One region of the Paraburkholderia sp. UCT31 genome, then DNA from elsewhere that is predicted to be linked to it. Evidence: riboswitches for the same ligand, from Rfam matches in the RefSeq annotation. Region 1 holds a riboswitch; the other holds the start of a gene.
What was found. A riboswitch is a leader RNA that binds a small molecule or an ion and turns the genes downstream of it on or off. The one in region 1 is predicted to bind cobalamin.
Positions count from the first base shown of each region.

Region 2: another riboswitch for cobalamin. It lies ahead of F6X40_RS16690 (TonB-dependent receptor domain-containing protein); the one in region 1 lies ahead of cobA (uroporphyrinogen-III C-methyltransferase).

Region 1 covers NZ_VZQP01000026.1:97,233-112,914, reverse strand. Annotated here, with positions in the region: gene cobN (cobaltochelatase subunit CobN) at 1-1,321, opposite strand, end outside; gene cobW (cobalamin biosynthesis protein CobW) at 1,336-2,427, opposite strand; cobalamin riboswitch at 2,629-2,907, opposite strand; cobalamin riboswitch at 2,988-3,248, shown strand; partial or broken gene cobA (uroporphyrinogen-III C-methyltransferase) at 3,443-4,168, shown strand; gene F6X40_RS43265 (cobalamin biosynthesis protein) at 4,151-4,690, shown strand; gene cobO (cob(I)yrinic acid a,c-diamide adenosyltransferase) at 4,687-5,289, shown strand; gene F6X40_RS22345 (cobyrinate a,c-diamide synthase) at 5,293-6,672, shown strand; gene bluB (5,6-dimethylbenzimidazole synthase) at 6,656-7,315, shown strand; gene F6X40_RS22335 (DUF4136 domain-containing protein) at 7,352-7,966, opposite strand; gene F6X40_RS22330 (CHASE2 domain-containing protein) at 8,009-10,495, opposite strand; gene F6X40_RS22325 (FecR domain-containing protein) at 10,562-12,013, opposite strand; gene F6X40_RS22320 (response regulator transcription factor) at 12,010-12,750, opposite strand; gene F6X40_RS22315 (DEAD/DEAH box helicase) at 13,742-15,682, opposite strand, start outside.
Region 2 covers NZ_VZQP01000017.1:106,038-121,719, forward strand. Annotated here, with positions in the region: gene cobA (uroporphyrinogen-III C-methyltransferase) at 1-262, shown strand, start outside; gene F6X40_RS16615 (sirohydrochlorin chelatase) at 320-700, opposite strand; gene lptG (LPS export ABC transporter permease LptG) at 739-1,887, opposite strand; gene lptF (LPS export ABC transporter permease LptF) at 1,891-2,988, opposite strand; gene F6X40_RS16630 (leucyl aminopeptidase) at 3,128-4,639, shown strand; gene F6X40_RS16635 (DNA polymerase III subunit chi) at 4,692-5,108, shown strand; gene F6X40_RS16640 (DUF2486 family protein) at 5,193-5,975, shown strand; gene F6X40_RS16645 (c-type cytochrome) at 6,000-6,338, opposite strand; gene ilvD (dihydroxy-acid dehydratase) at 6,486-8,159, opposite strand; gene F6X40_RS16655 (LysR family transcriptional regulator) at 8,318-9,304, shown strand; gene lgt (prolipoprotein diacylglyceryl transferase) at 9,365-10,270, shown strand; gene F6X40_RS16665 (SIMPL domain-containing protein) at 10,365-11,090, opposite strand; gene F6X40_RS16670 (EVE domain-containing protein) at 11,335-11,793, opposite strand; RNA gene ssrS (6S RNA) at 11,935-12,116, opposite strand; gene F6X40_RS16680 (cell division protein ZapA) at 12,183-12,497, opposite strand; gene F6X40_RS16685 (ATPase) at 12,494-12,853, opposite strand; cobalamin riboswitch at 13,073-13,338, shown strand; gene F6X40_RS16690 (TonB-dependent receptor domain-containing protein) at 13,429-15,360, shown strand; gene F6X40_RS16695 (FecCD family ABC transporter permease) at 15,400-15,682, shown strand, end outside.

The DNA.
Region 1 (15,682 bases):
TGGTCACGCCTTCGGTCAGCCTGTTCAACAACGCGTCGCCGTTTTCGGGCAATTCGCCGACACGATAATCTTCATCGCGCAGCATCGACAGAATGCCGACCACCGACGCCGGCGTATCGAGCCCGACGCCATTGCCGATGCGCCCTTCGCTCATCGGATAGTTGGCGAGAATCAACGCGATTTTCTTGTCGGCGTTATCGAGCGAACGCAAACGGCACCAGCGCCGGCTCAGCTCGGCGAGAAAGCGCACCCGTTCGAGGTCGGGCTGATAGCGGACCACGTCGACCTGCGTATGCGCACAGCGATACGCGAGCCCCTTGAAGCTGATCGCGCGCGTGATGATGCGCCCGTCCACTTCGGGCAGCGCGATATGCATCGCGATGTCGCGCGAATTGAGGCCGTGGTTGTCCTTCAGCCAGTCTTCGCGATTGCCGCCGCTCAGGATTACCTGGAACACCGGCGCGTCGCCGGCGAGCGCGAGCGGCTCCGGGTCGTCGATCGCGGAAGCAGCGAACGCGGTCGTGTTCAGCACGAGCGCGACACCATGTTGGGCGCACAGCGACTGCACGACATCGCGGCTCACCGCATCCTTCAGCGACGTGATCGCGAGCGGCAGCGGATTGAGCCCTTGCGCTTCGAGCGCGTCGATCAGCGCATCGAACACCGCGGTATTGGCGGCCTGCAGATGCGCCTTGTAGAACAGAATCGCGACGACCGGCGCGTCTTGCCGCCAACGCGCCTCCCAGTCGGCGACGATGGGGGTATCGCGCTCGGGGTGATACAACGACGCGGCCGGCAACGCGCGCGGCGGATCGGGTTCGCGCCCCCAGTCGAGCGCGCGATACGCGATGCAGCGCAAAAACGCCTCGGCGTTCTGCGGACCGCCCTCGCGCAGATAGCGCCACAGCTGCTGGCACAACTCGGCGCTCGCGGTGCTGCGCGCGAGCAGGTTCGGGTCTTCCTGCAGATCGCCGGAAAACATCGCGAGTGTTTGCTGTTTGCGCTGCGCGAGCGCGACCACCTGCTCGATGCCGTACGGCCAATACGTTTCGCCGCCGAGATGATCGACGACGACCACGCGCGCATGCTGCAACACGTCGTCCAGATAGAAATCGACCGAGGCAGGCTGACGCAGATACGTGACGTTCGCGAGCCGCACGCTCGGAAAGCCGTCGCCGAGACGCGGCACCACGCTCGCGAGCAGCGACAGCGTGGTGTCGGCGGAACTGAGCACGACGATCTCGGCGGGCTGCTGATCGATGCGGATCACGCCCTGCGTATCGTCGACGAAGCCGCCCGGCGTCGTGCGCAGCAGATGCATGCTGGTGCGCCCGTTTATGCCGTCGCGTTCGACGTCGCGCCGAGCGCCGCGTCGAACGCCTGTTGCAGCGCGTGTTGGTCGAGGTCTGCGCCGATCAGCACGAAGCGGCTCAACGCGCCGTCGCCATTTTCACCCGCTTGCCAGCGCCGGTCGAAGTAGCTGTCGAAGCGCCGGCCCACGCCCTGGATCACGAGACGCATCGCCGCGCCCTGCAGTGCCGCGAAGCCTTTGACACGGTAAATCGTGTGGGTTTCGACGAGCGTCTGCAAGGCGGCGAGCGCCGCGTCGCGCGACGGTACCGATGCCTGCACGACGACCGAATCGAATTCATCGTGGTGATGATCGGGGTCGTCGGCGGAACCGTGGTGGTCATGACGCAGGTGGATCGTCTCTTCCGACGCCGCTTCGAGGCCCAGCAGCGTATGCAGGTCGAGCCGCCCCTGCTGCGCACGCACGATCTTCACCTGCGGCGGAATCTCCGCGCGGATCGCGGCTTCGACCTCGTGCTGCCGCGACTCGTCGATCAGATCGGTCTTGTTCAGAATCACCAGATCGGCCGCCGACAACTGGTCTTCGAACAGCTCGTGCAGCGGCGACTCGTGATCGAGATTCGGATCGGCCTTGCGCTGTGCATCGACGGCGAGCGGGTTATCGGCGAACTGGCCGCTTGCGGCGGCCGGCCCGTCCACCACCGTCACCACCGCGTCGACCGTGAAGCCATTGCGGATCTGCGGCCAGTTGAACGCCTGCACGAGCGGCTTCGGCAACGCGAGCCCCGACGTTTCGATCAGCACGTGATCGAGTTCGTCGCGGCGCTCCGCGAGCTTTTCCATCACCGGGAAAAATTCTTCCTGCACGGTGCAGCACAAACAACCGTTCGCGAGTTCATACAATTGCCCTTCGGTCTCGACGCCGTTTTCATCGCAACCGATGCCGCAGCCCTTGAGGATTTCGCCGTCGATGCCGAGCTCGCCGAACTCGTTGACGATCACCGCGATGCGCTTGCCGCCCGCATGCTGAAGAATGTGCCGCAGCAGCGTGGTTTTGCCGCTGCCGAGAAAGCCCGTGATGATCGTGACGGGGATCTTGCGCAATTGAGTTTGCATCGTGAGGTCCATCCCTTGGCGTTGATCGGTATGCCGGAAAGTCCGCGCGCGGGTCCGCGTCGGCTGGCGAATGGAGCGAATGAAGCACGCGCAGCAGTACCAGCGATCACCGGACACGGGGACGAACGACGGCATGGCCGCGACAACGGAAATACAGAAAGCGGAACTGAGGTCATGAACGCGCCGCCGCATCCCCGCGGCGGTCGTTCTGCTTCTTTGGGCCGGTATCCGGGCTGGCGAAAGCGCCGCTTCCCCTTCCCGGCCGAGTGGTTTCTCGTCCAGTGGTGAAATGTCCACGCGACCTTGCGCGAGGACATCGAAGCCGGCACTGCGGTGCCCGGCTATCAAGCCGGAACCGCTTTTCGCTTACCGTTGCGGGGACAGCACAGGTTAGCCGCTCCAGAGCAGGTGGCTCCCTGTTTCCCGTTTAACTGCATGCGCACGAGCGCGCACGCGAGCACCCAAAGTGCGTGCGAGTGTAGGCCCGGGGACTTGCGCAGTCAAGCAACGCACCGAGCCGGAAAGCGCCGCCGAGGCTTATCCGGCAAGGCGCCATGTGCTATCGTATGCGCGCGTTTGGTGCCCGCACATGCGCTCGCGTGTGCAGTTAAACGGGAAACAGGCAGCGCCTCGCGCGTTCAACCTGTGCTGTCCCCGCAACGGTAAACGACCTGCGGCGCGCGATTCGATTCGCCTTCGATTCCGACGTGCCGCGCATGCGTTTTTTGATGCCACTGTCCCGCGAATCCACAAACCGGGACGGGAAGGCGAAGCGCATGAGGCCGCCAGCCCGGATACCGGCCAGACGCGGAGGCGGTGCCGCATTGCATCCGTGCATCACGTGGCGCCGCCGGCCGCCGGAATCCGCGGGGAACGGATGTGAAGGCGTAGCAGCGCGGCATCGCGCGTGCCCGGATTCGCAGTTGCGCATGACCTCTATATTCACCGCCGCGCGCGCTGTCGCACGCCGCTTCTCTTCTTCCATCACCGCATGGCGCGCGCCATGCACGCCGCGATGACGCGCGCCTGGCTGATCGGCGCCGGTCCCGGCGACGTCGAACTGATCACGCTGAAGGCCACCCGCGCGCTCGCGCAGGCCGATGTCGTGCTCGTCGACGATCTGGTGAATCCCGACGTGCTGCAGTTCGCGCGCACCGACGCGCAAGTCGTGTACGTCGGCAAACGCGGCGGCCATCCGTCGACGCCGCAAGCCGACATCGTCGCGCAAATGCTCGGGCATCTGCGCGCGGGGCGCAGCGTCGCGCGGCTCAAGGGCGGCGATCCGTTCGTGTTCGGCCGCGGCGGCGAAGAGTTGCAGGCGCTACAGGCCGCGGGTATTGAAGTCGACGTGATCAACGGCATCACGGCCGGCATCGCGGCGCCCGCGGCGCTCGGTATCGCAGTCACGCATCGTGATCACGCGCAGGGCGTCGTGTTCGTCACCGGCCACGGCGCCGGCAGTGGCGAACCGGACTGGGCCGCGCTCGCCGCGACGCGCATGACGCTGGTGATCTACAAGGGCATGCGCCGGCTCGGCGAGATCGCCCGCGCATTGCTCGCGGCCGGCATGTCCGCCGACACGCCGTGCGCGGCGATCGAGTCGGCGACGCGGCCTGAGCAGCGTCATGTGCTCGCGCCGCTTCGCGAGTTCGCCGAGGCGGTGGCGCGCGCGGGGCTCGGCTCGCCGGCGATCGTCGTGATCGGCGGTGTGGCGTCGCTCGCACTGGCGCGTGATGCGGCCAAACGCGAGGCCGGCGTTGCTCACGAACTGGCAGCGAGCGCGACACGACACGGACTCGGACGCGCGATCAAAACGCTGAGCGTCGGCATCGGTTGCCGCTTGCACAGCGAAGCCGCTGATATCGAAGCCGCCGTCCGCGCAGCGCTCGGATCGAATGCCTTCGAGCAGATCCGCGCGATCGCGACGATCGACACCAAAGCCAACGAAGCCGGTCTGCTCGAATTCTGCTCGCGTCATCAGCTGCCGCTGCAACTGTTCAGCCGCGAGCAGATCGCCGCGGTACCGGTCGCGTCGCCGTCGGCGGCGGCACACGCGCATCTCGGCGTCGATGGTGTGTGCGAGCCGTGCGCGCTGCTGGCGGCAACGGCGCCGGACTCCACCACAACCGCGCAAAACGCGCGTCTGATCGTACGCAAGACCGCGCACGCCGGCATCACGGTGGCGATCGCAGCGGCGAACAACGCTGCCCTTAGCGACGCGACCCCATCCCATCCCGCCTCTCAAAACCAGGACCCCCGATGAAAACCGATCCGGAATCACATCAACGCATGACCGAACGCCGCCGCGAAGGCCACGAAAAGAAGCAGGCCAGCGCGACCGTCGAAAAAGGCCTGCTGATCGTCAACACCGGCACCGGCAAGGGCAAGAGCACGGCCGCGTTCGGCATGGCCGTGCGGGTGCTCGGCCACGGCATGCGGCTCGGCGTCGTGCAGTTCATCAAAGGCGCGCTGCATACGTCGGAGCGCGATTTCCTCGGCGCGATCGCGCAATGCGATTTCGTCACGATGGGCGACGGCTACACGTGGAACACGCAGAACCGCGAGGCCGACATGGCGACCGCGCGCAAAGGCTGGAACGAAGCGCGGCGGATGATCGAAAGCGGCGACTACCAGATGGTGATCCTCGACGAGTTGAACACCGTGCTGAAGTACGAATACCTGCCGCTCGACGAAGTGCTCGCGGTGATCAACGCGCGTGCGCCGATGTTGCACGTCGTCGTGACCGGACGCCATGCGCCGGACGCGCTGATCGAAGCCGCCGACCTCGTCACCGAAATGCGCGCGATCAAGCATCCGTATCGCGAGCAAGGTGTGAAGGCGCAGCGCGGCGTGGAGTTCTGAGCGATGTCGGCGTCCCCCAACGGGGCTTGGTCCGGGGCGCCCCCCAAGGGGAGTTGCTCCGCGGCGTCCCCCCAGGGGACTTCCTTCGGGGCGTGCCCCGCGCTGTTCATCAGCGCGCCCGCGTCGGGACAAGGCAAAACCACGATCACCGCCGGTCTCGCGCGCTATCACCGGCGGCTCGGACGTCGCGTGCGCGTGTTCAAGACCGGACCGGATTTTCTCGATCCGATGATCCTCGCGCGCGCGAGCGGCGCGCCGGTGCTGTCGCTCGATCTGTGGATGGTCGGCGAAAGCGCATGCCGCAACCTGCTCGCGCGGGCGGCGCAAGAAGCCGATCTGATCCTGATCGAAGGCGTGATGGGCCTGTTCGACGGCACGCCGAGCAGCGCCGATCTGGCGACCACGTTCGGTGTGCCGGTGCTCGCGGTGATTTCCGCGCAGGCGATGGCGCAGACCTTCGGCGCGCTCGCATTCGGCCTTGCGCGCTTCAGGCCGCAACTGCCGTTCCACGGCGTGCTCGCGAATCGCGTCGGCTCCGCCCGGCACGCGCAGATGTTGCAGGAAGCACTGCCGCCCGGGTTGCGCTGGTGCGGCCACCTCGCCGCGAGCGACGAGATCACACTGCCCGACCGCCACCTCGGCCTACACCAGGCCGATGAAATCGACGATCTCGAAGCGCGCCTCGAACGCGCGGCGGATACGCTCGCGTCGACCGCGCTCGCCGAACTGCCGCGCCCGGTCGATTTCGGCGTGCCCTCGCCCGAAGTGCTGCCGCGTCTGCTCGAAGGCAAGCACATCGCGATCGCGCGCGACGCCGCGTTCTCGTTCATCTATCCGGCCAACGTCGCGCTGCTCGAAGCGCTCGGCGCGCGGCTCAGCTATTTCTCGCCGCTCGCCGACGAAGCGTTGCCCGCCGGCACGCACGCGCTCTATCTGCCGGGCGGCTATCCCGAGTTGCATATGGCGACGCTCGCGGGCAACGTGAACAGCGCCGCATCGATCCGAGCGCACGTCGAGGCGGACAAACCGCTGGTCGCCGAATGCGGCGGCATGCTCTATCTGCTCGACACGCTGACCGACGCGCAAGGCACTAGCACGCCGATGCTGGGCCTGCTGCCCGGTCACGCGACGATGCAAACGCGCTTCACGTCGCTCGGCATGCAGCAGATCGATGGCGTCCACGGCACGCTGACCGGGCACACGTTCCACTACTCGAAGCTCGCGACGCCGCTAGCGCCGCAGCGCTTCGCCACGCGCGCGCACAGCGACGCGCGCGGCGAAGCGGTGTTCCGCGTGGGCCCGATTGTGGCAACCTATATGCACGCTTACTGGCCCTCCAACCCGGCTTTCACGGCCGCCCTCTTTCATGGCGAAACCTTTTGACGACTCCGAGCGCGATGCGGTCTATCGCGCGATTTACGAACGCCGCGACATGCGCCACTTCGTGCCCGATCCGGTCGATCCGGCGGTGCTGCGGCGTCTGCTCGACGCGGCGCATCACGCGCCGAGCGTCGGCTACATGCAGCCGTGGCGGATCGTGCGCATCACCGACGCGGCGCTGCGCACGGGCTTGCGCGACATCGTCGAGCGCGAACGGCTCGCCACCGCCGACGCGCTCGGCAAGCGCCGCGACGAGTTCATGAAGCTGAAGGTGGAAGGCATGCGCGAATGCGCGGAGCTGCTGGTGATCGCGTTGATGGACGGGCGCGAGCGCCACGTCTTCGGCCGTCGCACGCTGCCGGAGATGGATCTCGCGTCGGTCGCGTGCGCGATCCAGAACATGTGGCTCGCCGCGCGCGCGGAAGGACTCGGGCTTGGTTGGGTGTCGCTATTCGATGTCGACGCGGTGCACCAGCTACTGGCGATGCCGGAAGGCGCGCGGCCGGTCGCGATTCTGTGCCTGGGCCACGTCGCTGCCTTCTATAGCGAGCCGATGCTCGAAACGGAGCGCTGGGCGAGCCGTCTGCCGCTCGCCGATTGCGTGTTCGAAAACCGCTGGCCGCAAGACGAGCCGGCGCAGGAATAACTGATACTCGCGGCCCCGGCGACCCGAGGCTGCGTTTTAACGCTGCAGCGGCTCCATCGAGTCGACGTTCGGCACACCGCTCGTCTTGTCGATGCTGAGCTTCACACGCCAGTCGGCCGGCGCATCGAACGGCAGCTTCGCGAGCGCGGTTTTCACGAGCAACGGCAGTGCATGCAGCGGGTCCGCATCGCGATCCATGAACACCGCGCCGACCTTGTAGCGCTCGGCGCCGCTCGCGTAGTCGAAAAAACGCAGCGTCAGCGCGTGCTGATACTTGCGCCCAAACAGCAGCGCGCCTGGACCGTCGCTGCCCGCGCCGCAATCGGCGGGCGCGCAATCCTCACCGCCGATGCCGATCGACGCCGGCCGCGTGCTATACGCGATCGACAGCAGATAATGCGCGGGCTTGCCCGCTGTATCGACGAACCCGTGTTTCGCCAACTCGTCGCGCAACAGCTTTTCGACTTGCGGATGATCGGCGCTGTCGTCCTGCGGCTGCGTGCGCGCGAGCGAATAGGTCTGCTCGCCTTGCAGCGCAACGGCGCGGTCGGCGCCGTTAGCGGAGACGGTGTGCACGTCGGCGCTCAGGCCCGCGCAAGCGGTGAGGCTCGCCGCGGCCAGCGCGGCACAGAGGTGAGCGATCTTTGCCATTTTTTGTTTTCTCTCTGGTACATCGAATACATCAAAGGCGCATCAGACGCGCGGTGCGATCGATTCGTCGAGGGGCGCGTCGTCGAGCGCGGGCAGCCAGATCGTGAAGGCCGTCCCCTCGCCGGGCGCGCTGACGACTTCGACGCTGCCACCGTGGCGCGTGACGACGGTTTTGACAAACGCCATGCCGAGTCCCGCCCCACCCACTTCCGGCCGCTCCGCCTCGTGAAAACGGCGAAAGCGCTCGAACAATCCCGCTTGCTGCTCCTCAGGAATGCCATAGCCCTGGTCGCGGATCGTGCACGACACGCGCGGCGCCTCGCTGCCCGCGCGCTTTGCCGCCGGCTGGCCAGTGAAGCTGCACACGATGCGCGTGTCGGGCGGACTGTACTTGACCGCGTTGTTCAGGATATTGACCAGCGCGCGTGTCATCAGCGAGCGGTCGGCACAGATCCAGGGATCGTCGTCGGCGTCGTCGCCGGATTCCGTATGCAGCGCGATGCGCTTCGCATGCGCCTGCGGCCAGACCTCGTCGCTCGCATCGATGACGAGTTCGGTCAGACTCAGCGGCTCGAGCACATAGGCCTGCGATTCGGCCCGCGCCAGTTGCACGAAGTCGTCGGCAAGCGTGAGCGCGCGTTGCGCGTAGCGTTCGATGCGCTCCAGCACGCTGCGCGCGAGCGCAGCCTCGGTCCGCGCGCGCTCGATCTCGACCAGCGCAATGATCGACGCCTGCGGCGAGCGCATGTCGTGCGACAGCAGCCGCAGCGCGTCTTCGCGCTGACGCTCGGCCGCATGGAGCGCCGACACGTCGACGAGACCGGCGATCCAGCCGGTCGTCTCGCCCTGCGCGTTGGTGCAGGTCGCATAACGCAGCAGATGGTCGCGCTCGTTCGCGTCGCGCACCTCGACGCCCTGCGCCATCAGCGCCGCGAACTCGCCGCGCGTCGGATCGAGGAGCGCCGGCCAATGCGCGTGCGCGGACAGATTGCGCTCGTCGTCGGTGGCCGCGCCGGTGTCGATCGTCTTCACGAGCGTGAGGCCGCCGAGCACGCTCTGCATCGGCTGGCCTTCGGGCATCGGCGCGCCTAGCCGCGCGAAATGCGCTTTCGCCGCGTGATTCGCGATCAGCACGACGCCGGCCACGTCGCTGACGAGAATCGGCTCCGGCACGCTATCGAGGCTGTCCCACACGAAGCGCTTCATGTCCTGCACCCGTTGCGCGGCCTGAGCCATCAGCGCCATGTGCTGCGCGAGCACGTCGCCGCCGAATTCGCGGCGGCGCTTCGGCGTCTCGGGCAGCAGATGCGGCTCGTCGGCGAGACGTTGCAGTTCGCCGCGCAGATACGCCATCGTCATTTCGAGGCGTCGCCAGTTCCAGATCGGATAGACGATCACGACGCCGAGGATCGCCGGCACCGGCGAGATCCACAGCCTGCCGCCGTACAGCAGCAGCGCGCTGCCGGTCGCGGCGAGCAGCACCAGCGCGCCGGTCAGCAACAACGAGCGGCGCGGCGACAGCACGAGGAAGCCGGCGAGCAGCGCGGCGAGCGGCCCGAGCGCCGCCGCGAACACGACCCACAGCGCGACCGGCTGGATCTCGCGGCCGCTCAGCAGCGTGTCGAGCACGTTCGCGTGGATGTAGACGCCGGGCAGCGGACCGAGCTCGCCCGATACCGGTGTCGCGAAGCGGTCGTACAGACCCGACGCCGTCACGCCGATCACGACGATGCGCCCGCGCAACTGATCGGCCGGCACCTTGCCGGCGAGCACGTCGGCGAAACTGAGCTTTGGGTGGTTCGCGGCGTTCGGGCCGAACGGAATCAGGAAGCGCTCTTCGCCGCCGTCGTCGCTGCCGCGTGCGGGCTCGTTCGAGGGGCGCGGCGGCAGGCCGCCGCGCAGATGCAGCTTGCCGTGTTCGACCGCGTCGGCGACGAGCACCGTCAGTTGCGGCCAGCGCGAGCGCTCGTCGCCCTGGAAGCGCGCGACGCTGCGCACGATGCCGTCGCTGTCCACTTCGAAATTGATGTGACCGAGCCCGGCAGCAGCCTGCGCGAGCGGCGCGACGGGTTCATCGACGGTGCGCTTGCCGCTCGCATCGGGCGGCGTCAGCAGCACGGGCAGATAGGTCGGGCTCAGCGCGATTGCGTGGGCGAGCTGGGCGTCGTCGACATTGGGCTCGGTGAACAGTACGTCGTAGATCACCGCGGCAGGTCTGGCCGCGGCGATCTGCTCGAGCAGCCGCGCGTGCACGCTGCGCGGCCATGGCCAGCGGCCGAGTGCGTCGATGCTCGCGTTGTCGATCTCGACGACGACGATGTCGGACAGCCGCGGCTGCTCGCGCAGCTTCAGAAACTGGTCGTACACCAGCAGATCGATGCCGGCGCCGACGCGCCCGAACGACGTCAGCAGGATCACCACGAGACCGAGACAGCCAACGCTGACCCACTCGATCAGAAAGCGCCGGCCCGCCCGCCGTCCGAGACGGGCGCGCGGATCGAGGCTCATTCGCGTAGAAGTGGCGGGCACGGGACGATGTAGTCGGAAACGGGAGGACGGACCGGCCAGCAGGCCGGCCCCGAGAATCTACCAGCGTCAGCGCGCAAGCGTAAAGGAGCGGACCGGACTGCTCTTTTCGTAGAAGCGGCCGTTGTCGAACTGCTCGGCGACGATCGTCCAGTAGTAGACGCCCGGAGGCAGATCGCTGATCACGAGTTCGCCGCCCGGCAGATCGGGGCGATCGATTACCGGATGGCTCAGTTCGGCCGTGTTCGCGAGCAGGAAGCGGAAACGGGTCGGCACGTTGCTGCGGCTGACGAACCAGCGGAACTCGTAGTCGCGGCTACCCGCGCGCTGCGCGGCCGAAGCGTCCAGCCCCAACTGGCGGCGCTCGAACGCGTACACGTTCGGCAGGCCGTCGAGACCGTTGCTATCGGTCGACGCGACGCGCACGAAGTACGTGCCGTCGGGCAGATCGCCGAAGTCGGCATGCGGCGCGCTCACGCGCAGGTCTCGCACCAGGTCCAGTTGATCGGCGTCGTGCGAAATCTGCAGCCGATAGCCGACCGCGTGCTCGGCCGGGTTGACGTCGAACGCGACGCTCTTGCCGTCCTGCACGCGCGCCGGCCGCGCGAGCGCGGGTGCGGGCAACAGCTGGACCGGACTGCCGACCGCGCCGCCCGAGTGCGTGACGTTGCCGAAGCTTGCCTCGACCAGCTGCTCGGACGCCTGCAACGGCCTGCCTGGCGCCGGCGCGGTGCTCTGGCCATGCTGCGTGGCCGGATCGACGCCGACCGCGCCGTCGAGCACCGCCACCGCGGTGGTTTGCGTGTCGCCGTCGTAATCGACGCGGAAACGCGTGCCGCGCACCCCGGCGACCACCGAAGGCGAACGGATCTGGAAGCGATCATCGCGTCGCTTCGCATGCGTGACCTGGCTCTCGACCTCGCCGGCGCGCAGTTCAAAGACGCGATCGGCGACGCCGGTCAGCGTGACGTGCCGCAGTCTCTCGATATTGAGTTCGCCGTTCTGCGCGACCGTCACGTATGAGCCGCCGGGCAGTTCGAGCGTCGCGAACCCGTTCGCGCCGGTGCGCAAGCGATCGCCTTCGGCCAGCGTTTCACCGGTTTTCAGCGGCAGATAGGGGCTCGAGTCGAACGCGTGCTCGACCGGACCGCTGGTCGCGACCACGCGAGCCGTGTCCCGATCCTGGCGCAGCCTTTGGGACGGCAAACGCAGCACGATGCCGGCCGCCATGCGGCGCGGCGCGGGCACGTGATTGAGGCTGCTCAACAGCGCCCAGTCGGTCGGATCGGCCATGTAGCGGGCGGCGATGTCATACAGCGTGTCGCCCTCGTGCGTCGTGTACGAAGCGTAGACCGGCGACGCCTTCGCTCCGGTCTTGCCGCGCGCGGGCTGCGCGTGCGCGAGCGCGCTCCAGCCGGTCGCGCCCGTTGCAATCAGACAGGCCGCGGCAAGCCACGCGGCGGCGCGGCGGCCGGGCATGGCGGCGCTGCCCGATGCCGCCCCATCCACGCAGACCGTCACGCTTCCCCCGCGTCTTCAGTGGGTTCGTCGTCGGCGGCCGGTGGGGTGTCGGCTTCGATCCGCTCGAGGCGGTAGCCATAGCCGTAGATCGGCGTGAGCCGATAACCGTGCTCGGGGCGCAGACCGAGCTTGCTGCGCAACATCGACACATGAGTGTCCATCGTGCGCGACGGGATGTCCGTGGCCTGCTTCCAGATCACGTCGAGAATGTGTGCGCGCGACAACGGCCGGCTCATATGCTGGAACAGCAGCAGCGCGAGTTCGAACTCTTTCTGCGTGACGGAGACCGGGGTGCCGCGGACCACGACGTGCTTGACGCTCAGGTCGAACTCGAAGTCGCCGAATACTTCCCTCGTTGCCGGCGGCTTCAGGTAATACGCGCGCCGCAGCAGCGAACCAACCCGCGCGAGCAGCACGGCGCCCGACACGGGCTTGACGAGATAGTCGTCGGCACCGGTATTCAGAATCGAAGTGATGTCGGTTTCGCGGCCGCGGCTCGTCATGAACAGCACCGGCAGGCGCTCGGACAGGCTTTCGCGCACCCAGCGAAGCACTTCTTCGCCGGACATGTCGGGAACGTTCCAGTCGAGCACGAGCAGATCGAACGTCTGACGACGCAACTGGCGCACGAGTTCGCGCCCTGCGCCATACGCGTGACAGACGTGTCCAGCGGCGGACAGCGTTTGACATACAAGGTCGGCCTGAGCCGAATCATCATCGAGGACTGCAATTCTCATAACACCCCACAACGCAACAGCGCCTTCATGGCTGACGGCCGATATACCGGCTGACGACCGGGATGACGGCGCAGCACCGCCGATCCGGCTTCCCAAAAAATTCCGGCTGTTACTTTCTGATTAATGGTCCCTCGCCGTACCCCGCCATGACGCTGCTTTCATGAAACAGAAATCAGCGCATAAATGTAATTTCCATAGCGATTATGCAGGGCAGATCATGATAATCGAAAACCTTCTTTCTTCCCGTTTGCCGTGTACCGGCAATCCGTCGCGAAAAACCCTAATCAGAAACGGCTGACGCGCTTTTCAGGTTTTTCTGGTCTGCCAACACTAGCCGGCGCCGGAAGGAAGTGACACTGCGGACGGAAGATCCTTGCTGGAGCGGCTTTTTGACCACGCTCGCTTATCGGTTTTAAGATTCCTTTCAGGTACTCTTATTTAACAATTGCGTGTTCAGTATAAGAATAATCTCAAAAGAAATCGTTTAAACATTGTTAGATTTTGTCCCGGTCGAGTTGTCATTCGAGGCAGTCGGCTTGACTGCTTCACATTGTTGGCCGAGCGATGACGCGCCGCGAGACGGACCGTCAGCGGGTGATGCGCAGCGTTAGGGCCGCCGGCAAAAAAAATGCGGCGCTGCCCCTGTCGAAGCAACGCCGCCCATAAACACTACACACGCTCGCCGGGGTCTAACCGCACGAGTAACGTCACGTTAGCCCGCGGAAAAGCCGTGCTCAAGATGAAAGAACTTCCTTTGTAACCGTTGGCGAAGTAGTTATTACGCGCCGCACCAGCGCGCGCGACGCGCAAGTCCTACACAGCGCGACTTCGAAATTGGTATGAGTTGAAGGCTCCGTCGACGGTAATTTACATACACAGACGCTTTGTTACAGTGCGGCCCCCGTTGGCGTTGCTGCGGCGCGTCAGATTTCCCCCTTGCGTGTCTGCGTGGCCCGTCTGCGTTGCCTCGTTCGGTCGCTTGCCCGCGCGTTCAACGCGCGCCTTCGATGTCCGGCATCGGCGCGAACAGCGCGTCGAGATCGTCGTCCGAGAACTTTGCGGCGCCGGCCGCATCTTCCGCGAGAATGCTGTCGGCGAGCCCGGCCTTGTGCTCCTGCAACGCGACGATCTTTTCCTCGATGCTGCCGGCCGCGATCAACTTGTACACGAATACCGGCTTGTCCTGTCCCAGCCGATGCGCGCGGTCGGTCGCCTGGTTCTCGGCGGCCGGGTTCCACCACGGGTCGTAGTGGATCACCGTGTCGGCGGCGGTCAGGTTCAGCCCCACGCCGCCGGCCTTCAGGCTGATCAGGAACAGCGGCACCTCGCCCTGCTGGAACCGCTCGACCGGGCTCACGCGATCGGCCGTGTCGCCCGTCAGCATGACGTACGGGATCGCGGCTTCGTCGAGCGCCTCGGCGATCAACGCGAGCATGCCGGTGAACTGCGAGAACAGCAGCACGCGGCGTCCCTCCTCGATCAGCTCCGGCAGCATCGACAGCAGCAGATCGAGCTTGGCCGAGCGCATCGCGCGCTCGCCGCCGCCCGTGGCAGCGCCGTCCGCGATACCGCTGGCGGTGCGCACGAGCCGTGGATCGCAGCACACCTGGCGCAGCTTCAGCAACGCATCGAGCACGATGATGTGGCTGCGCGCGAGCCCCTGCGCGCTGACCGCCGCGCGCACCTTCTGCTGCATCGCGGTGCGCACGGTTTCGTACAGGTCGCGCTGCGCGCCTTCGAGATCGACCGGACACACGATCGTCGTCTTCGGCGGCAGCTCCTTCGCGACCTCGTCCTTGCGACGGCGCAGCATGAACGGCCGGATGCGGCGCGCGAGCAACGCGCGGCGCACGTCGTCGCCGTTCTTTTCGATCGGATTGCGCCAGCGTCGCGTGAAGTCCTTCTGGCTGCCGAGAAAGCCCGGCAGCAGAAAATCGAATTGCGACCACAGCTCGCCGAGATGATTCTCGAGCGGCGTGCCCGTCAGGCCCAGCCGATGCCGCGCCCGCAAGCCGCGAATCGCCTGGGCGGCTTTGGTGGTCGCGTTCTTCACGTACTGCGCCTCATCGAGAATCAGCAGATGATAGTCGTGCTCGGCGAGCACCTTCTGATCGCGCCACAACAGCGCATAAGTGGTCAGGATCAGCTCGGCTTCGCCGATCTGCTGGAAACGTTCCTTTCTCTGCGGCCCGTTCAGCACCAGCACTTTCAGCTCCGGCGCAAAGCGGCGCGCTTCCTCGCGCCAGTTGTGCACGAGCGTGGTCGGCACGACGATCAGCGCGGGATGCGTCAGCCGCCCCGCTTCCTTCTCGGCGAGAACGTGCGCGAGCGTCTGCACGGTTTTGCCGAGGCCCATGTCGTCGGCGAGCACGCCGGCCAGATCCTGTTCGCGCAGGAACTGCATCCAGTTCAGGCCCTGGTGCTGGTACCCGCGCAGCTCGGCCTTCAGCCCGCGCGGCACCGGCACTTCGCGCAGGCCCGGACCGGCTTGCAGACGGCGTGCGAGCTCGCGGATCGAATCGTCGCCGCTGAACTGCCAGCGGCCGGTGTCGTGCAGCGCATCGAGGCGACCCGCATCGACCGCGGGCACGCGCAGAGGCGCGCCTTCGGCAAGCGCGCCGCCGAGCGAATCGAACAGATCGACCAGCACGCGCACCACCGGCTTCAGACGATCGGCGCGCAACCGCAGGCGCTTGTTCTCCTCGGTCTTCAGCTCGATCGGCTCGTCGTCTCGAATACGCTCCAGCGCGCCAGAGAGCCAGCGCCGGTCGCGCCGGAACAGATCGGCCAGCAGCGGTTCGAGCCGCACGTTGCGCTCGCCGACGCGGATGCCCATCTCCAGATCGAACCAGCCGTCGCCGGCCTGCTGCGCGGTGCCGTCGATCGCGTCGATCTCGATCACGTTGTAGCGGAACTCGGGCGCCATCGTCAC
Region 2 (15,682 bases), on a different contig from region 1:
CATGGGCCGCGACAGCGGCGTCGAAATCGCGCAGCAACTGATCGATGCTGGCAAGCCCGCGACGACGCCCGTGGCGATCGTCGAGGCGTGCAGCACGCCGCGCGAACGCATGCTGACGCTGACGTTGGAAGATCTTGCGGCCGGCGAAGCGCAGCGCTGGGTCGATGCGTCGCAGCCGAGTCTGTTGATGATCGGCGAGGCGTTCGCGGCGCGGCAGACCGAGGCGAAGCGCTCGTCGAATGGGATGCTGGTCGCGGCCTGAATATCCTCGGTGGGGCCGACCCGAGAGCGGCGAATCTGAGCAACCAGAACGAAAAAATCAGAGCTGCCGCAGGCAATACTGCGCGAGCGCATCCAGCACCGAATCATCCTCGCCGACTGCCACCGCGCAGTGAATCTCGACACCGGGATGCGCGGCGCGGCAATGATCGACGATCGCGGGCAAATCCTTGCGGACATGACCGCCTTGCCCGAAGAACACCGGCACCACGGTGATCGCATCGCAGCCTTGCGTGACGAGTTGCGCGACTGCCGTCGGCAGGTCGGGTTCCATCAGTTCGAGAAAGGCGAGCGTAACCGCAGGAGCTTCGCCCGTCGCCGCGCGCGCGGCGCGCAGCTTGTCGGCGAGCCGTTCGAACGGCTCGCGCCAGCGCGCATCGCGCGCGCCGTGGCCAAACAGAATCAGTCCGTGCATAGCCATCGCATCAGCTCCTGACGATGCCCCTCAACGCACTGGCGTTAGTGCCGGTCGACCCACTTCAACCCGACGAGCCCCAGCACCAGGTAGACGAGCCCAGGTGTCGCCGCGGTCAACGGCGCGGGCCACGTATTGAGCGTGCCGATATGCGAGAACAGCGTGTTGAACAGCTGGAAGCTCATGCCGAGCATGATGCCGCCGAACACCTTCACGCCGACCACGCCCGCGCGCGTATGCAGATACGCGAACGGCAGCGACAGCACCAGCATCACGAACACCGCGAACGGATACAGCACCTTGCGCCACAGCGCGATTTCATAGCGCTGCGTGTCCTGATGGTTTTCGGTCAGATGCTGGATATAGCGGAACAGATTGAACATCGACATCCGGTCCGGCGACACCAGCAGCACCGACAGGATCTGCGGCGTCAGCTCCGAGCGCAGCGAATACTCGGGCAGCGTGACCTGCTTCGCGCGATAGACCGGATTGAGCGCATCTGCCGGCGTACCCGGAGCGGGGGCCACGTCGAGCAGTTGCGTATCGGTCACGCCGGTCAGCAGCCAGTGGCCCGGCGGCTGATAGCGGCCGCTCTGCGCGATGCGAATGTTCGTCAGGCGGAACTTCGAATCGAACTCGTAGATGCGCACGTTGCTGATCGTCGCGTCGGGCTTCAGCTCGCCGACGTTGACGAAGCGCGTGACCTGCTCGCCGTCGGCGCGCTCGGTCAGCGTGTCCTTGACCCACACGCCCGACTGGAAGTTGCTCGACACCGACGAGCCGAGCGCCTCGAGCCGCACGCGCTCGGAGAGCTGATCCGTATACGGGCCGACCACTTCGCCGATCAGATAGGTGACGATCACGAGCGGAATGCCGATCTTCAGCAGCGAGCGCAGCGCCTGATTCGTCGCGAGGCCTGATACGCGGAAGATCGTGTATTCGGAGTTCGCCGCCATCTGCGCGAACACGTAGATCGCGCTGATCAGCGCCGCGACCGGAATGATTTCGTAGAAACGCGACGGCGTTTGCAGCGCGACGCGCAGCACCGCGTACTGAAACTTGTAGTTGCCGTGGCCGACCGAGTTCAGTTCGTTGATCAGGTCGAAGAAGAAGAACAGACCTGAAAATGCAAACAGGATGAACACGAACGTGAGATAGATCTGACGCGCGAAATACCTTTCATAAATGCGCATCGCTCAGGCTCCCTGCGAACGGCTGAACATGGCGCGCGTAAATAGCGGCCGGTTGCGCACCCGCATCCAGAAGATGAACGCGACGATCCCGAGCACGATCACATGCAGGATCACGAGCCCGACGCCGAACGACATCTTGCCCTGCTCGATCCACGCCTGCACGACGTTCAGCAGATTCGAATAAGTGAGGTAGATCAACACGGCCATCACGAGGTTGATCGTGCGGCTGCGCCGCGGGTTCTGGTGCGCGAGCGGAATGGCGAGCAGCATCAGGTTGATCGCGATCAACGGAAGACCCGCGCGCCACGCGAATTCGGCGAGGTTCTCTTTAGTGGGATTGCGCAGCAGCGTGAGCGTCGGCAAGCCGGTGGTGGTCGGCGTATTGACGACCGGCTGGCTCTGGATCTTCACGCCGTAGCGCTCGAACTCCATGATGCGGAAATCGGGGTGGCCCGGTTCGCCGTCGTAGCGGCGGCCGTTTTCCAGCACGACGAAGCGGTCGCCGTTCTTGTGCGTCTCGATGTGGCCGTTCTTCGACACCACGACGTTGATCTTGCCGCCCTCGGTGCTCGTCACGAACACGTTTTCCACATGTCCCTGGTCGGGCGACATCTTCTCGATGAAGAACACGCGATGCGTGGTCGGCGATTCGCGGAACTGCCCCGGCGCGAGCAGCGAGACTTCGTCGCGCTGCTGGAAGCGCGCGCGGATCAGCTTGCTCTGCTGGTTCGACCACGGCCAGCCGACGAACACGAAGAACATGATCAGGATGATGATCGGCGTGGCGAAAATGCCGATCGGCTTGATGAATTGCGTGAGACTGACGCCCGAGGACAGCCACACGACCATCTCGGAGTCCTGGTACCAGCGCGTGAGCACGAACAGGATCGACACGAACAGCGTCGCGACGAGCATGATGGCCAGATAGCCGATTACGGTGAGGCCGATCAGGACCAGCACGTCGCGCGGGTCGACCTCGCCCGAGGCCGCGAAGCCGACGATGCGGATCATCATCGTCGTCAGCACGAGCGTGAGGAGAACCATGAACACGGCGCCAGCCGTGTACGCGAGCTCGCGCTGGAGGGAGCGTTCAAAGATCATTGTTGATGACGAGAGGGGGCGCTCACGGCGACGCGGGGGTGTTCGTTCCCGTCACGCCTCCGGTGCAGCCGCCGCGGGAAAAATAGCGGATAATTGCGGCTTTCATCTTAAGCCCAGATTTTATCCGAGGACAAGCGCGATGGACTTTAGCATAAAAGCCTGTGATTGGACCAAAGGCTCGACGAACGGTTTCCTGACCGGGAAATCCGATTGCATCGTGATCGGTGTGTTCGAGTCGCAAACGCTGTCGGGCGCCGCGCTGGAGATCGACGCGGCCACCAAGGGCCTGCTCACGCGCGTCATCAAGGCAGGCGACATGGACGGCAAGGCGGGTACCACGCTGTTCCTGCACGAGGTGTCGGGCATCGGCGCGTCGCGCGTGCTGCTCGTCGGCCTCGGCAAACAGGACGCTTTCAGTCAGAAAGCCTACGGCGAGGCGGTCCGCGCCGCATGGCGCGCGCTGCTCGGCACGAAGATCGTGCAGGTCACGTTCACGCTCGCGCAACTGCCGGTGCTCGAACGCACGGCCGACTGGTGTGTGCGCGCCGCGATCCTCGCGCTGCGCGAGTTGACCTACCGCTTCACGCAACTGAAGAGCAAGCCGGACAACACGCCGCGCGCGTTGAAGCGCATCGTGTTCAGCGTCAACACCGGTGACGAGAAGGCCGCCAAGCTCGCCGCCAGGCAGGGCGGCGCGCTCGCCAACGGCATGGACCTGACGCGCGAGCTCGGCAATCTGCCGAGCAACGTCTGCACGCCGACCTATCTGGCGAACACCGCGAAGAAGCTCGCGAAAGACTGGAAGCTGAAGGTCGAGGTGCTCGGCGAGAAACAGTGTGAAGCGCTGAAGATGGGCTCGTTCCTGTCGGTCACCGCGGGCGCGGTCGAGCCGGCGCAGTTCATCGTGCTGCAGTACCAGGGCGCCGCCGCGAAGGCCGCGCCGGTCGTGCTGGTCGGCAAGGGCGTCACGTTCGACACGGGCGGCATCTCGCTGAAGCCGGGCGAGGGCATGGACGAGATGAAATACGACATGTGCGGCGCGGGCTCGGTGCTCGGCACGCTGCGCGCGGTCGCCGAGATGGGCCTGAAGATCAACGTGGTCGGCATCATTCCGGCCGTCGAGAACATGCCGTCGGGCACGGCCACCAAGCCGGGCGACATCGTCACCAGCATGAAGGGCCTCACGATCGAGGTGCTGAACACCGACGCCGAGGGCCGCCTGATTCTGTGCGACGCGCTCACCTACGCGGAGCGCTTCAAGCCGGCCGCGGTCATCGACATCGCGACGCTGACGGGCGCCTGCATCATCGCGCTCGGCCATCACAACAGCGGCCTGTTCTCGAAGGACGACGCGCTCGCCGGAGAACTGCTCGACGCGTCGCGCGAAGCGGCCGACCCGGCGTGGCGCCTGCCGCTCGACGACGAGTACCAGGACCAGCTGAAGTCGAACTTCGCGGACGTCGCGAATATCGGCGGGCGTCCGGCGGGCAGCGTGACGGCCGCGTGCTTTCTGTCGCGTTTCACGGATTCGTACCCGTGGGCGCATCTCGACATCGCCGGCACCGCGTGGAAGAGCGGCACCGCGAAGGGCGCGACGGGCCGTCCGGTACCGCTGCTCGCGCAGTTCCTGATCGACCGCGCCGGCCAATGACGCAGTGCGGTAAGCGCGCGCACGGCGCGCGGCAAGCGGGGCGGAGCGGCCGATGACGAGAATCGACTTTCACTCGAACGTCGGCGATTCGCTGCTGTACGCGTGCCGCCTCGTGCGCAAGGCGTATCTGGCGGGCCAGCCGCTCGTCGTGCTGGCCGAGCCCGCGCGCCTGCGCGCCTTCGACGAAATGCTGTGGACCTTCTCGCCGCTCGACTTCGTGCCGCACTGCATGGCGGGCGCGCCGCTTGCCACCGACACGCCCGTCGTGCTGGCCACGAATCTCGACGACGTGCCGCATCATCAGGTGCTGCTCAATCTGGGCGCAACGGTGCCGGCGCAGTTCGCGCGCTTCGAAAGATTGCTCGAAGTGGTCGGTAACGCACACGAGGAACTCGCCGCGGGCCGCGAGCGCTATCGCTTCTATCGCGATCGCGGCTATGCTTTGAACAACTACAAGCAGGGCGGCTAGTTCGTTGCGCTGCGCGTCATGGCCGCGAGGAACGCGGCATGCGGACCGCCTGCCCTGGCTTCGACTCAAACACGGAGAGCGCACGTGTCCGATCCCCACGACAATTCGATTCCGGTCCTGAACGAGGTCCTCGTGCCGGGCCGCGCGCGCGAGACGCGCGAGGCGTCGACCGATGCCGCCGCGCCTGCATCCCAGCCGGGTGCCGAGCCCGCAAGCCCAGCCGTCGCGCAACCGGCGGTGGTGCCCGAGCCCGCTTCCCGCACGGAGCCCGCGTTCGTGCCACCGCCCGCGCATCGAGCCGACCCGACGCTGGCGCCCGAGCAACTGAGTTCGCCGGAGCCCGTGCTCGTGCCGGAGCCGATGCCGACGCGAGAAGCCCCGCATGCGGCGGAGCATCAGCCTCTCGCGCAGACCGAGCTTCATCAGCCGCACGTGGCTGATCACACGCGCCCGAGAAAACACGCACGGCCGCATCACGGCATTCATGTGCGACATGGGCATGACGACTTGCATGAGGACGTGGAGGTGTCGCCCGGCGTGTTCGATCGTACCGAGCCCTTCATACCGCTCGAAGCCGGCGCGACCGTGCCGCCGGATATCGACCATGAAGGCGCGCACGAAGCCGCTCCCGCTCAGCCCACACTCGATGCCGACGCGCTCGCCGCACGTTTGCACGGACGCTTCCAGCGTTTTCTGACGGGCGAGGGGCGCGGCATCATCGAGGCGCGCTGCCGTGATGCAGTGCAGCAGCACACCAGTCTGCTCGTGAGCCAGATCACGCGCGAGGTCGCGCAGACGCTCGAAGCCGAGATGACCGACTGGGTACGTGAAGCGGTGGAAGAAGAAATCGCGCGGCGCTCGCGTTGACGCCGCGGTGACCTGAGAGCGCCGTTATTTGAGCGTCAGCACCCAAGCCGCCAGCGTGGCCGCCTGATCGGGCGTCAGTTGCGTGTTCGCGGGCATCGGCACGGTTCCCCATACGCCGGTGCCGCCATCGAGGATCTTGCGCTTCAGATAGGAGGCGGCGTCGTTGCGTCCCGCATAGCGGGCTGCAACGTCGTGCAGCGCCGGCCCCATGAACGGGCGAGTGACCGAGTGGCAGCTCATGCAGTTCTTCTGCTGGGCGAGCGCGAGCCCGGCTGTTTCGGCTCGGGCTGCGGGACTGGCGGCGCTCAATGCGGCGGCGAGCGCAACAGTGGCTGCTACGGCCGCGTACGACATCGATTTCATTATGGTCTCCGCCAGTGCAGATGCCCGGCTCGTGGTGCACGCATTATAAGAGCAAAGGGGCGCACGGATTTTCGTGCGCCCCTTGCGTTTTCGCGTAACGTGGCGGCGGGTTATCCCTGTCGGGGCGGGCCACGCCGGCCGCGGTCATTACCCCGTCACCGCCCCTCGATTCGCCGGTTGCGCGAGCGCGAAATACTTGGCCATCACGCCGCGTGTGTAGCGCGGCTCCGGCGCCTGCCACGCGGCGCGGCGGCGCTGCAGCTCGGCATCGTCGATGTTCAGTTGCAGCAGCAGCCGGTGCGCGTCGATCGTGATCGAATCGCCTTCCTGCACGAGCGCGATCGTGCCGCCGACGAACGCCTCCGGCGCGACGTGCCCAACCACCATGCCCCAGGTGCCGCCCGAGAAGCGGCCGTCGGTGATGAGCCCGACCGATTCGCCGAGCCCCTTGCCGATGATCGCCGAGGTCGGCGCGAGCATTTCCGGCATGCCGGGGCCGCCCTTCGGGCCAAGATAGCGCAGCACGACGACGTCGCCGGCGCCGATCTTGTCGGCGAGGATCGCTTCGAGCGCGCTCTGCTCGTCGTCGAACACGCGCGCCGGGCCCGTGATGACGGGGTTCTTGAGCCCGGTGATCTTGGCGACCGCGCCGTCTTCGGCCAGATTGCCCTTCAGGATCGCGAGATGGCCTTCGGCGTAGAGCGCCTTGTCGATCGGGAAGATCACCTGCTGATCGCTGCGCGGCTTGGCTGGTACGTCCTTCAACTCCTCGGCGATCGTTTTGCCGGTGATCGTCATGCAATCGCCGTGCAGAAGCCCGGCGTCGAGCAGGATCTTCAGCACCTGCGGAATGCCGCCCGCCTTGTGCAGATCGGTGGCGACGTACTGGCCCGACGGCTTCAGGTTGCAGATCACCGGCACTTTTTTGCGCATGCGCTCGAAGTCCTCGATCGTCCATTCGATCTCGGCCGCGTGCGCGATCGCCAGGTAGTGCAGCACCGCGTTGGTCGAGCCGCCGGTCGCCATGATCAAGGCAACCGCGTTTTCGATCGACTGCTTCGTGATGATGTCGCGCGGCTTCAGATCCTTCTTGACGGCTTCGACGAGCACACGCGCCGATTCGGCGGCCGAGTCGACCTTCTCCTGGTCGGGATTCGCCATCGTCGACGAATACATGAGCGACATGCCGAGCGCCTCGAACGACGAGCTCATCGTATTGGCCGTGTACATGCCGCCGCACGAACCGGTCGACGGACACGCATTTTTCTCGATGCCCTCGAAATCCTCCTGCGACATGCGGCCCGCCGTGAATTCGCCGACCGCCTCGAACGACGATACGATCGTCAGATCGGTGCCTTTCCAGTTGCCCGGCCGGATCGTGCCGCCGTACACGTAGATGCCCGGCACGTTCATGCGCGCGAGGCCGATCATGCCGCCCGGCATGTTCTTGTCGCAGCCGCCGATCACGACCACGCCGTCCATCCATTGCCCTTGCACGCAGGTCTCGATGCAATCGGCGATCACCTCGCGCGACACGAGCGAGTACTTCATGCCCTCGGTGCCCATCGACATGCCGTCCGAGATCGTCGGCGTGCCGAAGGTCTGCGGGTTCGCGTCGGCGCGCCTGATCGCGGTGACTGCCGCGTCGGCGAGACGCTGCAGGCCGGCGTTGCACGGCGTAATCGTCGAGTGGCCGTTGGCGATGCCGATCATCGGTTTGTCGAAATCCTCTTTCTGGTAGCCGAGCGCGTAGTACATCGAGCGATTCGGTGAACGCGCGATGCCTTGCGTGATGTTCTTCGAACGACGGTTGTAGGCCATGGGGAGCTCCAGTCTGGCTGTTCTGATGAAAGCGCGCGGCGGCGTCCGCGCGCGCATCCGTTCAGTGTAGTTCCGCCAGACCGTGCAAACCGGCGGATTTGCGTGACACGCGTCGTGTGTATTATTCGCGGTTGTTCAGGTCGTAAAATATATTAATCATGCTGCCGACGATCCCCGACCTGCGCCAGTTGCGCTATTTCGTCACCGTCGCCGAGGAAAAGCACTTCGGGCGCGCGGCCGCGCGTCTGTCGATGACGCAGCCGCCGTTGTCGCAGGCGATCCGCGCGCTCGAGGAGACACTCGGCGTCGAGCTGTTCGCGCGCACCAAGCGCTCGGTCGAGTTGACGGCGGTCGGCGCCGATCTGTTGCCGGAGGTGCAGCGGCTGCTCGCGGCCGCGGAAGGGCTCAGGCCGCTCGCGCAGAGCCTCGCGCGCGGCGAGGCGGGCGTGCTGTCGCTCGCGTTCGTGTCGACTGCGGATTACGGCCTGCTGCCGCTGCTGCTGCGCGATTTCGGCGCGCGGCATCCGCGCGTGCGGCTCGAACTGACCGAGGCGACCAGCGACGTGCAGGTCGAGGAACTGGTGGCCGGGCGTATCGACGCGGGTCTGGTGATCGCGCCGCTGCCGTCGCGACATGCGGCGCAGCTGTCGTGGCTGCCGATCGCGCGCGAGCCGCTCGTGATCGCGATGTCGACGGAGATGGCGCAAGGCTTGCGGGGCAGCGTGAACGCAAACGGCAAGGGCAGCGCCGCCGAAGACCCCGCCGCCGAATGGCTCGACATGCCCGTCAGCCTGCGCGATGTCGCCGACGCGCCGCTCGTGATCTTCCCAAGGCGTCTCGCGCCAGGCTTTTATGACATCATTATGGATTGCTACGGCGTTGCGGGCCTCGCGCCACGGATCGGCCAGGAGGCGATCCAGATGCAGACCATCGTGAGTCTCGTGTCGGCCGGCATGGGCGTCGCGCTGGTGCCGCAATCGTTGCGTAACCTGCGGCGCACGGGCGTCGTGTACCGGCCGCTGTCCGAGTCGGTGCCCGCGATCGAGACGGGCCTCGTCTGGCGCAGCGACGAGGTCAGCCCGGTGCTGGCGGGCTTCATCGACATCGTGCGCGCGCATGCGGCGAGCGTCGCGTCGCGTGTCTAGATCCCGCTTCTGATTCCCTGTAAAAACTGCTTTCGAACCTGAACTGCCCATAACTACACGATGCTCATTCACCCCAATTTCGACCCTGTCGCCATCCATCTGGGGCCGCTCGCCGTGCGCTGGTATGGCTTGATGTACCTCGTCGCGTTCGTCGCGGCGATCGTCGTCGCCCGGCTGCGGCTGCGGCTGCCGTACGTCGCCGCGCAAGGCTGGACCGCGAAGGATATCGACGACATGCTGTTCTACGGCGTGCTAGGTACGATCCTCGGCGGCCGGCTCGGCTATGTGCTGTTCTACAAGGCGAGCTTTTATTTCGCGCATCCGCTCGACATCTTCAAGGTGTGGGAAGGCGGCATGTCGTTTCACGGCGGCTTTCTCGGCGTGACGATCGCGATGATGCTGTTCGCTTATCAGCGCAAGCGCTCGTGGCTGCAAGTCACCGACTTCGTCGCGCCGATGGTGCCCACGGGCCTCGCAGCGGGGCGCCTCGGCAACTTCATCAACGGCGAGCTGTGGGGCCGCGTGACCGATCCGTCCGCGCCGTGGGCGATGCTGTTTCCCGGCGCCGCGCCTGACGACGCCACATGGCTCGCCGCGCATCCGCAACTGGCCGCGCAATGGCATCTGAACGAAGTGTTCGCGCAATATCACATGCTGCCGCGACATCCGTCGGAGCTGTACGAGATAGCGCTCGAAGGCGTGGCGCTGTTCTTCGTGCTGATCTTTTTCTCGCGCAAACCGAAGCCGCTCGGCGCGATTTCCGCGATGTTCCTGATCGGCTACGGCCTGGCGCGCTTCACGGTCGAATTCGCGCGCGAGCCGGACGATTTCCTCGGCCTGCTCGCGATGGGGCTGTCGATGGGTCAATGGCTGTCGCTGCCCATGATTCTCGCGGGCATCGGCCTGATGGTGTGGGCGTATCGCCGTGAGCGTCGCGAGCAGGCGCAGGCGGTTGGCGCGAACTGAGCGGCGCTCGGCTAGCGTAGCGAGCGTTGCATGAAAAAACGCCACGGCATCGATGGATGCCGTGGCGTTTTCTGTTTGGGCTTGCGCTTGCGCGTCACTTCATCTGCACCGACCCCGACACGTTGACCGTCACCGTCGACGTGCCGCCTTCGAGCGACAGCGGCGCGCTCTTCGCGTCGGCGCCCATCGCGCGTGCGCTCATCATCATCATCGGACGCGGCATCACGCCGCTGTGATTCACGTTGACCTCGCGGATCGAATAGCCGCTAAAGCCGAACGCCTGCGAGGCCGCCGCGGCCTGCTCGCGAAACGATTTGATCGCCTCGCCGCTGAGCCGCTGTTCGGCCGCGCGCTGCGCTTGCGGCGACAGCGAGAAACGCACGTTGCCAACCTGCATGATCGATGCCATCTGTCCGGCGAGCTTCGATGCCGCGGCGAAGTCGCGCGATTCGAGCACGACTTCCGTGCGGCCGCGCCACGTCGTGATGCGTCCGTCGCGGTCCGTCGACGGGAAGATCGAGAACGCGCCCGAGCGCGCGGTCACGCCGCTGACGCCGCGCGCTTTCTGCAATGCCGCGTCGGCGCGTTCGTTCAGCGTCGACGTCAGCGACGACGGCTCGCTCGCTTCCTGCTCGTAAAACAGCGTGATTTCGACTTCGTCCTGCGGGACTTCCGCGCTCGCCTGCGCATTCAGCGACAGCACGCCCGAAGGCTGCGGCATCATGGTCTGCGCTCGAGCGGGCGCAGGGTTCAGTGCGAGTGCCACAGGCGCGCCCAAGGCGAGCGCAAGTGCGAGGGACCGTGCGGTTTTTGTCGTCATGACTGGAATCCTTGTTTGAACAGGTTGTGCACGTTCGACGCGAGCGCCGGGTGTGGCGCGCGGTTTGACAGATGCGCTGGCGAATGCATCGGCTTGCCGTCGAGCGGCCGGTTCGAGCTCACGCTTTCGTCGACCGATTAGGCGCGTTTTACCGACGCTTGGTTCCCCAATTAGTGCTTCGCCGCCGCATCGGAAACGATGACCTGGATGCGATCACGACAGGTGCCGCGTCGCGCGTTCGCCCTTAAACCAGCTGTTTAGTGATGAAGCGCCATTCGGCTTCGGTCACCGGCGTGATCGACAGGCGGTTGCCTTTGGCGAGCACGCGCATGTCCTGCAATTCGGCATGCTCGCGCAGCGCGGCAAGCGGAATCAGCGCGATTTTCTTCTTGAACACGACGTCGACGAGCATCCAGCGCGGCGTTTCTGGCGACGATTTCGCGTCGTAGTACGGACTCTTTTTATCGAACTGCGTAGGGTCCGGATACACGGTCGACGAGACCTCCGCGATGCCCGCGATGCCGGGCTCCGGACAGCTCGAATGATAGAAGAGCACGCCGTCGCCGACCTGCATCACGTCGCGCATGAAGTTGCGCGCCTGATAGTTGCGTACGCCGGTCCACGGCAAGGTGCGATGAGGTGCGTTGGCGAGGTCGTCGATGCTTGCTTCGTCCGGTTCGGACTTCATCAGCCAGTAGCGCATGAATCGGAGTGAGCGTGTGAGATTGAACGAAGCGCAACAACAGCAGGCGCGTACGGAAAAGCCCCTGAAAAAGGCGCTCAAACGAAAAAACGATGACCAAAGAAAAACGGCATCGAACCGAAGTCCGATGCCGTTCCAGATAAGATCCCCGCCTTAGCCGCTAGGCCGGCATCCTGAACCGAGGGTTCAGAATTGGTCGCAGTTAGCAACACTTCGGGTACATCAGACTGAGTGACGCGCACACCCGTGCTACAAATTTCCGCAACCGTGCACATGGCATTGGTTCAAGGAATGTATGACCTTGGCGAACCAGGCAGGGAAGCTAAACCGATGAAGCTACAACCCAAACCGTTGAACACGTGACCGGTTCGAAACCGGCCCACTACTGCTTACTGCAAGCTGTACTGCTCGATCACAGTACCTAGCTGTTCGTTCATTTGCTGCATTGTACGCCGGATTTCTTCAGCGGGAAATGCTTCTCCGTGTCGCACGCTGCTTTGCAGCTTAAGCAGTTCCGATGCCAGCGACAGCGCAGCCATCACCGCGATGCGATCGGTGCCGCGCACGTTGCTGCCGCTGCGGATTTTCTGCATCTCGGCGTCGACGCGCGCGACCGCCTCGAGCAGCGCGCCTTCCGTTTCCGGCGAACAGGCGAGACGATAGGGTACTTCGAGAATCGATACTTCGATCTGCTTGGTGGTCATGCGCTTTCTCCGTGTCGGCTCACGTCGCTTTCCGCTTCCTCGTGTTCGGGCCGGGCGGACTCGAGCAGATCGAGCTGGTTATCCGGTTCGCTGCTCGCGCGTGCGCGCGGCAATTTTTCGAGAATCGCATTCAGGCGCACCTGAGCGTCGTCGATCTTGGCGGACAGCGCGTCGCGTTCCGCCTGCAGTGCGTCGCGCTCTTCGCGCAATTGCGCGAGTTCCGCATGCGTGGCTTGCACTTCGGCACGCGTTTGCGCGAGCTGCTCTTCGAGCGCGAGCCGCGCTTCGTTGTGGCGCTGGCTGATCGCAATCAGCTTGCCGATGTTCTGGGAGAGTGATTCGAGTTCGGTGAGCATGTGCTGCGTCCTCTAAAGACATCGCATTTTAGCGCGGAATATTACAGGTTCCGACAATTGTCTCGTTTCGAGACGTAACAGCATCGCTTCGTGCACGTTCGTTGGGTGTCGCGTCGTCGACCATAAGATAAAAACCGGCAATCCATCCGACAATAACCTGCATTCAACAGAACCGATTGCGCTCCGGTCGACCTTTCTTGACGCCCCGTGACGCCGCTCCTAAACTTCCCGCACTCTGGTGCCCGCGCGCGCTTTTCGGCGCGCGCAGTTAAACGGGAAGCAGGGCGCGCGCGGTGCCAAAACCGGATGCGCGAACCTGCGCTGCCCCCGCAACGGTAAGCGACCGCATGTGATGTGCTCATGCAGGTCGGTCCTGGTCGCAAGGTTGGAAGTTCAACGTGCGAGTGTGCCACTGCGCGTCACGCGTGGGAAGGCGGGATCGATGTGTCGTAGCCCGGATACCGGCCAGAAAAGAGGGACGTCCCCCCGCGAAAACGCTAAACAAGGGGGCGCCTCGTGACGCGTCGGCCCGCGGGGAAGCAGGCCGCGCACGCTATCCACAGGAATGTCATCCCATGCTGTCCCCCATCGCCCGCGCAACGCTGCTCGCGTTCGCGAGCCTGCCGCTCGTCGTGCATGCGCAAAGCGCCGAGCCCGCGTCTTCATCGTCCGCGACGGATGCAACCGCTGCGAGCGCCGCAAACGTTGCCGACGCGGCCAATCTCACTTCCACCGATGCGCCGGGCAACCTGCTGTCGCCGATCGTCGTGACCGCGCAACGCGGACCGCAAGCGTTGCGCGATGCGATCCCGCAGACCACGCGGTTCGATCAGCAGGACATCGCCGACACGACCGCGACCGATCTGCCCGGCCTGCTGCAACTCGCGCCAGGCGCGCAAATCTCGCGCACGGGTGGCCCCGGTTCGACCACGAGCCTCTTTCTGCGCGGCGCATCGTCGACGCAATCGCTGCTGCTGATCGACGGCGTGCGCGTCGATTCGGTGAGTCTCGGCTCAGCTCAACTCGCACAGATTCCGCTCGATCAGGTCGATCACGTCGAAGTGGTGAACGGCAACGTGTCGGCGTTGTATGGCTCGGGCGCGATCGGCGGCGTCGTGCAGGTGTTCACGAAAGACGGCGGCGATCATCCGCCGCGTTTCAATTTTTCGGTCGGCTACGGCAGCTATCGCACGCAGACGCAAACGGCCGGCGTGAACGGCGCGCTCGATCAGGACGGGCGCACGACTTTCAATATTTCGCTCGCGCGCACGAAGGACGACGGCTTTTCGTCGCTCAATCCGCTCGAGGCGCCGAACGCGAATCCGAACGCAAACGGCAATCTGAACGAGAGCATCAGCGCGTCGCTGCGTCACAAGTTCACCGACAGGTGGGACGCGGGCGTCAGCTACTTCCAGTCGAACAACGACAACAGCTACGACAATGCGTACGGCGAGCCCACCGATCTGAACAATCTCTATAGCAAGGTGCGTCAGGTGTCGGTATTCGCGAACGGCAAGCTGACCGACTGGTGGACCACCCACGTCACGCTCGCCGAGGGCGACGACCGCAGCGTGTCGAACACCAATGGCATCGACAACGGCCGCTTCGATACCGACAATCGCCAGTACACGTGGCAGAACGATTTCGCGCTCGCCGCGAACCAGAAGCTGCAACTCGGCTACGAGCATCTCGACCAGACGCTCGACTCCGACACGTTCGCCGCGCCCGACCGTCACGTCGATTCGGTCTTCGCGGGCTACAGCGCGCGCTTCGGCCGCAACCAGATTCAGGCCAACGTGCGACGCGACCAGTACTCCGATTTCGGTGGAGCGAACAGTTACTATCTCGGCTACGGATTCGACATCACGTCGCGCTGGAAGGTAACCGCAAGCTATTCGGATGCGTTCCGCGCGCCGAGCTTCGACGATCTGTACTATCCGATCAGCGGCAACCCGTCGATCCAGCCCGAGCGCAGTCATTCGGTCGAAGCCGGTTTGCAGTACGCGACCGATGCGCTCGGCGTGATGCGTCTGAACGCATTCCAGACGCGCTATACGAATCTGATCGACTACGTGCAGACGATCCCCGGCATCTACCTCGCGGAGAACGTCGGCCATGCGAAGGTGCAGGGACTCGAGGGATCGTGGAGCGGTCATGTCGGCAAGACCGACGTGCGCGCAACGGTGACGCTGCAGAACCCGGTCGATCTCGACAACGGTACCGACCTCGTGCGGCGCGCGCGTCGGTTCGGGTCGTTCGCGGTGAATCGCAGCATCGGTGGCTGGCGGGTTGGCGGCGAGTGGATCGTCAGCGGTCCGCGCACCGATAGCACGGGCAACCTCGGCGGTTATGGCATCGTGAATCTGTCGGCGCGCTACAACGTCACCAAAGCGTGGTACGTCAGTGCGCAAATCGACAATCTGTTCAACAAGGATTATGAAACGGCCTACTCGTATAACTCGCCGCGACGCGGTGCGTATGTCACGCTCGGCTGGCAGCAGCAGTGACGCGCGCGCCGGGTTGGCCGCATGCGTGAGCGCATGCGGATGAGTCGCGCGTCCGCTTCGCTGCGCGCCGCGATGGCGACGCCGCGCCCGATGAACGCGAAACGCGCGGCCGCGATCTGGCTCGGGCTCGCGCTCGCCGCCGTGGCGGTGCTCGGCGCGTCGCTGGTGCTCGGCAGCGTGCCGCTCGCGCCGTCGCGCGTGCTTGCGGCACTCGTGCCCACGCACACGTTCGGCAGCACGGGCAGCGACGATCTCGCCGGCGAAATCGTGCGTACGTTGCGTTTGCCGCGCGCGCTCGCCGGCTTCGCGTGCGGCGCGTTGC